DNA from 2 places in the Paenibacillus sp. ICGEB2008 genome. Region 2 is predicted to be linked to the other one. Evidence: riboswitches for the same ligand, from Rfam matches in the RefSeq annotation. Region 2 holds a riboswitch; the other holds the start of a gene.
The links. A riboswitch is a leader RNA that binds a small molecule or an ion and turns the genes downstream of it on or off. The one in region 2 is predicted to bind ZMP and ZTP.
Positions count from the first base shown of each region.

Region 1 (3,415 bases), on a different contig from region 2:
TTTGGAAAATCTGATACCACTTTTGCATCCTGCCACCCTTTTCTACTTTAGATACCCCTTATTTTAACATACCAATTTCCGTACAACGTTATTTTCGTTCCGTGCCTACAACAGGCGTAGGGATGGGCTTTGAAGTGCCAACACGTTTGCTAAGCAGCGGCTTTACTTGTTTAAAGGTCAGAAAGGTCTTGGTACTTTCATCCCATAGTCGGAACTTCAAAGATTCCAGACTGCTACTCACCGTAATCGTGGTCGCCTTTTGCAGCAACGGTGTCGCTTCATGCGCTTTCTCCAAATTGTAATTTGGTACTTTCGGGCTCAAGTGGTGAACATGATGAAAACCAATATTACCTGTAATCCATTGCAATACTTTAGGAAGCTTGTAGTAAGAACTGCCCTCGACGGCCGCATTAATATAACTCCACTCTTCATCATGCTCAAAATACGAATCCTCAAACTGGTGTTGCACATAGAACAGCCAGATTCCCAACATACCAGAGACAAAAAAGATAGGCGTCTGTACCAGAAGGAATGCCTGCCAACCAATAGCCCAGCACAACAGTGCATACAATGCAACAATGGATATATTCGTCACATAGGTGTTTATCTTTTCCTTACGTTTGGCTGTCTTGACATTAAACCGATAGGAAATCAAAAAAGTATAGATTGGACCTAGGCCGAACATAACCCAAGGATTTCGATATATACGATAGGCCAGCCGTGTCCATGTGGAAGCTGCTGTGTACTCTTCTACCGTGAGCACCCACATATCACCTGTGCCTCTTTTATCCAGATTACTGCTGGTTGCATGGTGGATCGCGTGACTATTTTTCCATTGGTGATAAGGGCAGAGCGTAATAATACCTGTAATCGTTCCCACAATATCGTTCAGCTTGCGACTTTTGAAAAAAGATTGATGACCACAATCGTGAAAAATAATAAACGTCCGTACCACAAACCCTGCCGCAATAATGGTAATGGGAAGCGTCAGCCAGTAAGAAACCGCTAGGCTAAGATAAGCGGCATACCACAATAGGATCAGCGGTCCCAAGGTATTGAACAGTTGCAGAACGCTGGATTTCGTGTTTATTTTCTCGTAGGGAGCCATATTTTTTTTCAATTGAGCTAACGGGAGTTGTGTCATACCCATTATGATCCTCCTTTAAAATGCAGCCCATACCTTAATCCTGTCAGGCGTACATGTTGATCTAAGCTCAGTATAAGGAGACCGCTGTATCTGCTGTAGTCATAAACGTCAGTTCAGGCATATGACATTTGTCATATAGACAACTAACCAAACCTGTTTGGCAAATGTTCACGGGTTTCTTTTCTGCTGTTATTTTGTTAAAATATAAGATATATAACGCTGTATGTGACTGGCGAAGTCAGTGGAATGAACCACGAGGGAGCATACAATCAAGCGTACCGTTCGCCTGGGAGAAGTATTTGCAGAGGATTCGTCTGTCTTGACGACCTTGTGCAAATACTTTTTTTCGTTTTCTAAGACCATGACACCCTGTTGATTCCATTATGCGATAAATTCAGAGGAGGCTCGGACTATGGCTATTATCATGAAATCCAAAGAAGCAGCTGAGCAAGTGTATGCAACGATCCGTTCCCAAGTAGAGCAAATGAAACAGCAAGGACACCGTCCCCATCTGGCAACCCTGTTGGTAGAGGGTGATCCGGCATCTGCATACTATGCACGGACCAAGCAAAAAATAGCAGAGAAGCTGGGCATCTCATTTCATCTCCATACTTTTAATCGTCATGTAAGCGAAGCCGAACTTCTGCACGTGATCGGTACCCTAAATGATGCATCCCATGTACATGGCATTATGCTGGAACTCCCGCTTCCTCAACATCTTTCTGCCTCCGTTATTAAGCAGTCCATCGCCCCCTACAAGGATATTGATGGAATTACACCTAATAACAAGCTGGCTACCGTTACGGGTGACGCAGGGCTATACCCCGCTACACCTCAAGCCTGTATTGAACTGCTCAAGCATTACGGCCACTCCTTGACAGGCAAAAATGTCACGCTCGTGGGCATCGGGCAAACAGTGGGACTTCCCCTTTTCCACATGCTGCAAAGAGAAAATGCCACCGTCACCGCCTGTCATGCAGGTACGCGTGATATTGCAGAGCATCTGAGCCATGCAGACATTGCCTTCGTCGCAGTCGGATGTCCTGATGTGATTACGCAGGATATGGTTCACCCAGGTCTGATTCTCGTGGATGCAGGAATTAATGAGACGCTGGAGGGTAAAATTGTGGGGGACGCTGCTCAGGACGTTGTAGAAAAGGTACATGCCATTTCTCCCGTTCCTGGTGGCGTGGGCACCCTAACGACCGCAATTTTGTACAAAAATCTGCTCAAAGCGATACGTCTGCAACATTACTCCAGAGAGGTGGTTTATTCATGAGTGAACTGTCGTGGAACCAGTCCATCGGACATTTTCTGAAAGAAGCTGCAAGTGCAGCGCCTACCCCTGGTGGAGGAAGTGTATCCGCGCTGGCTGCGGCACTAGGCGCAGCGATGACCTCCATGACCGCCAACCTTTCACAAGGAGAAAAATACACGCAATTCCGTGAACAAATGGTGCAAGTCATTAGCAGTATGGAAAGATTGTCTACGCATTGTGAGGAACTGATGGCTGCAGACATCCAATCCTTTGAACAGTACATGACCGCGCTGCGTTTGCCCAAAGAAACAGACGAAAAAAAGCGCTATCGTACCCATTCCTTACAAACAGCTGTGATTGCTGCCATTGAGGTACCTATGCGCCTGCTGGAAGTATGCCGGGACGGACTATCACAAGCCTACAACATTGTGGAAATATCCAATAAAAATGTGATCTCCGATCTGGGCATCGGTGCGATTTTGTTTGAAGCAGCCGCTCAATCCGCCCTGCTCACCATTGATATTAACCTTGCCTCGCTAAAAGACTTGGATGTCAAACAATCCTACGAAGCCAAAACAGCCACAATCCTCCGTGAAATCGGACAAATTAAAGAGCAAACCTTGTTGACCGTACGCAGTCGAATCGCAAGTAGTTAGCTCATACTACGCACTAGCTGTGCTAACCCATATATTCTACCTACTTGCTAACAGAAATAACCTCCAAATCCATCTCTATTTGTTGGATTTGGAGGTTATTTTATTTTGATTCATTATATTTGGAAAACTTTTCTATACCTTCTTCGTCTATGGATTAGGGATATTCTTTAAGATTACTTTTTCTCTTATACACATTGATCAAGAAATGAGGAAAATCGTATGAAAAGACGTGGTCTATTACTCAGTATAATTACGTTATTACTGATCAGTCCCAGGGTGTGGGCGGCCGGAAATGATTCTACATCGCATATTCGCTCCTATGATTCCGGAAGTCTGATCCAATCCGATGGAAGC
Region 1 covers NZ_AMQU01000007.1:110,388-113,802, reverse strand. Annotated here, with positions in the region: gene C400_RS0105495 (sensor histidine kinase) at 1-28, opposite strand, end outside; gene C400_RS0105490 (fatty acid desaturase) at 89-1,150, opposite strand; ZMP/ZTP riboswitch at 1,363-1,446, shown strand; gene C400_RS0105485 (bifunctional 5,10-methylenetetrahydrofolate dehydrogenase/5,10-methenyltetrahydrofolate cyclohydrolase) at 1,560-2,426, shown strand; gene C400_RS0105480 (cyclodeaminase/cyclohydrolase family protein) at 2,423-3,061, shown strand; gene C400_RS0105475 (stalk domain-containing protein) at 3,281-3,415, shown strand, end outside.
Region 1: linked by a shared signal. The riboswitch ahead of C400_RS0105485 (bifunctional 5,10-methylenetetrahydrofolate dehydrogenase/5,10-methenyltetrahydrofolate cyclohydrolase) and the one ahead of C400_RS0112125 (TIGR01440 family protein) in region 2 are both predicted to bind ZMP and ZTP.

Region 2 (3,415 bases):
AATAATTGCGCGGATTTTCTTTGGCTCAATGCAATCACTCCTTTGTCGTAGATCATGAAGGAAAATGCGCATAAATCCTTACTTTAAACGCTTATTACCCAAAAACGTAAGTTTCGAGTCGTCTGGAATCAAAAAAAGGCTGTTCTCCCTTCGCTAACGAAAGGAAAACAGCCTTATCATATAAAGATTAAAAGGAATGGCGATGAATTAGTATTGTGTTCCTGGATAGATCGGGAACTTGTCTGTCAACTCGCCCACCGCTTGGCTTGCTTTGGACAATACAGTATCATCTTTTGGATTTTTAAGAGTATCAGCAATGATTTTACCGATTTTAACCATAGCCTCTTCATCCATACCACGAGAAGTTGCAGCAGGTGTACCAATACGAATGCCGCTGGTAACGAACGGACTCGTTGGGTCGAAAGGAATAGCATTTTTGTTGACCGTGATACCCACGGAATCCAATACATGCTCCGCTTCTTTACCTGTAATATTCAAATTGCGAGTATCCAACAGCATCAGGTGATTATCCGTACCACCGGATACAATGTTGATTCCCTCTGCCAGCAATGTCTCAGCCAGCACCTGTGCGTTGCGAACTACGTTTTGCGCATAGGTTTTGAATGATGGCTGGAGCGCTTCACCCAGAGCAACTGCTTTGGACGCGATCACGTGCATCAGTGGTCCTCCTTGAGTACCAGGGAAGATAGCTTTATCAATCGCTTGCGCCCACGCTTTGCGAGTCAGAATTAGACCCCCACGCGGACCACGCAGCGTTTTGTGTGTCGTTGTTGTCACAAATTGAGCATGGGGAACCGGACTAGGATGAATCCCTGCTGCCACGAGACCTGCGATATGTGCCATATCCACCATGAATAAAGCACCTACATCATTAGCAATGGAAGCAAAGGCTTCAAAATCGATAGTACGCGGATATGCACTTGCACCAGCTACGATCAGACGAGGGCGGTGCTTGAAGGCTGCTTTGCGCACTTCATCATAGTCGATGCGGAAGTTGTCTTCACGTACACCGTAAGCAGCAAAGTTATACAACAAACCGGAGGCATTAACCGGGCTTCCGTGTGTTAAGTGGCCGCCATGCGCCAGATTCATACCCAGTACAGTATCTCCAGGTTGAAGAGCTGCCAGATATACCGCCATGTTAGCCTGCGCTCCAGAGTGAGGCTGCACGTTCGCATGCTCGGCGCCAAATAGTTCTTTCGCACGGTCACGTGCAATATCTTCGACGATATCTACATGCTCACAGCCACCATAGTAGCGTTTGTTCGGATAACCTTCAGCATATTTATTGGTAAGCACGGAGCCCATGGCTTCCATTACTTCTTCACTGACGATATTCTCAGATGCGATCAGCTCGATATTGTGGCGTTGCCGTTTCAGTTCAAGCCCCATTGCTTCCATCACTGCCGGGTCACTTTTACGCAGATGTTCCATCATGATTGATTACTCCCTCTCCATGGTCAAATTGTTGGGTATACAAGCAAATGCCTGCTCCTCTGTTGGGTACCTCATCATCAATGCAAAAAAGATCAGTACAAACATGCCGACATGCCAAATGCTAATCGCAGTTTCCACCGGCTTCTTGTTCCAGACTGTACACTGCCCGTTGTCCGCCAATAAGCGGAGGACGAGTGAACGCAGCCGTCACACGTGCTTCACCAATCCAGCGAAGACTTGGGCGAAACGGAACGGCAATCGGGCGCAAATGCATGCCAATCAGCGTCTCACCGATGTCTATCCCGGCATGAGCCTGCACATTCGCCGCCAGACACGCATCGTCCATAGAGCGATAGGCAACAGTAGCCATAGAGCCCCCTGCTGTACGAACAGGAACAGCCGCAACCTCCATCAGGCCTAATCGCTCCAGTAGAGAACGTTCAACGACCAGTGCTCGGTTCAAGTGCTCACAGCATTGAAACGCCACATCAAAGCCATACTCTCTGCGAACGGATTCTACTCCAGACAACACTTGCTGAGCCACATCCAGCGCTCCTGCTGTGCCGATCCGACTTCCAGCTACTTCACTCGTGCTTGCGCCAATAACCAGCAGGCGACCAGCTTTAAGACTGGCCACTTCTGCAATTTCCCGCACGACAGAAGCGGTCTGTGCTTCGAGTGAAATTTCATGATCCAATTGTTCTACCATTGGAACCTCCTTTGGTTGAACAGCCTCTCAGAGACTAGGCATGGTCCCATGCCCCAAGTTCAACACACTCTCTCCTGATCACAATCTGACTATATTATAGCCGATGTTTCAGATTTCGAGCAGAAAAAATGGAAGAACAAGAAGGCAACAGAAGATCTGCTGTAGCTCGTATACGAAAAAAGAGCAGTCCACACCTATGTGGAATTGCTCTTTTGCCCAGGCGACCGGCCGTATATCCGATGCTCCATCGTGGTTAATCCCACTTTTGTCGCCAGTTACATCGGATTCTCATTTTTCCACCTTATCTTAACGGATTAACTGTCGAAAATCAACAGATTCCGTACAAAATAGAGGAATGGTACCGACTTTATTCGGAAGATCCCTTTAGCTTGTCCAGCAACTTATGCAAAGCTACACGGATTTCCGCAGCTGTGACATCGTAGTCCTCCCGCGAACCGCCAAACGGATCTGAGATATCGAAGCCCGGAATCCGTTGATGTAATTCAATCATTCGCTCACGTTCCTGCGCTGATAGCTCTTGTCCAAGTGAAGCCATCAACTGCTGTGAAGCATACAAGCCGTCTAATTCCTGTACGTCCTTCAGCACTGCGTCCCGGTCCTCCACATACTCCTTCAGCGTAAATACTTTGCCCGCCGTTTGTGGAAACCGTTGAATGACATGCTGTTTATGTCCTTGCGTCAAGGTTAAGATCAGATGTGCCCACTCGGCAAGTCCGTCGCTTAAAGGGGTTGAAGTGATCTGATCCGATATATCGTGATCACGTAGAACCGCCTCTGCATGCCGGGATATCGACGCCCCGTCCATCGCAGCTACTCCAGCGGAACGCACTTCCAGTTCCAGTCCATGCTCAGCAGCCAACTTACGTAGCATCCCCTCAGCCATTGGACTGCGACAGGTGTTCCCTGTGCATACAAATAAGATATTCTTCAACGTCTTCACCCCCCGTATGTTGAAAAAATATATAAACAGAGGATTACTCAAATCCTGTATTTATTTTACACTGTCTACGTTAAAATCAAAACATAAACATAAAGCCGAATGCCAGCAAAACGGCACCGCCCACCGCTTCTCCATAATCCCCCAGATTGCGGCTGACCTTGCGCCCCAGTAACAGCCCCAGCATCGCCATCGCTCCCCCGCAAAAACCAAAGGCCAGAACAGTCAGCACCAGGTCACTCTGGAACATCCCCAGGGACACTCCCACAGAAAATGAGTCAATGCTCACC
Region 2 covers NZ_AMQU01000011.1:140,743-144,157, forward strand. Annotated here, with positions in the region: gene C400_RS0112115 (carbohydrate ABC transporter permease) at 1-56, opposite strand, end outside; gene glyA (serine hydroxymethyltransferase) at 208-1,458, opposite strand; gene C400_RS0112125 (TIGR01440 family protein) at 1,580-2,167, opposite strand; ZMP/ZTP riboswitch at 2,375-2,456, opposite strand; gene C400_RS0112130 (low molecular weight protein arginine phosphatase) at 2,535-3,119, opposite strand; gene C400_RS0112135 (manganese efflux pump MntP) at 3,205-3,415, opposite strand, start outside.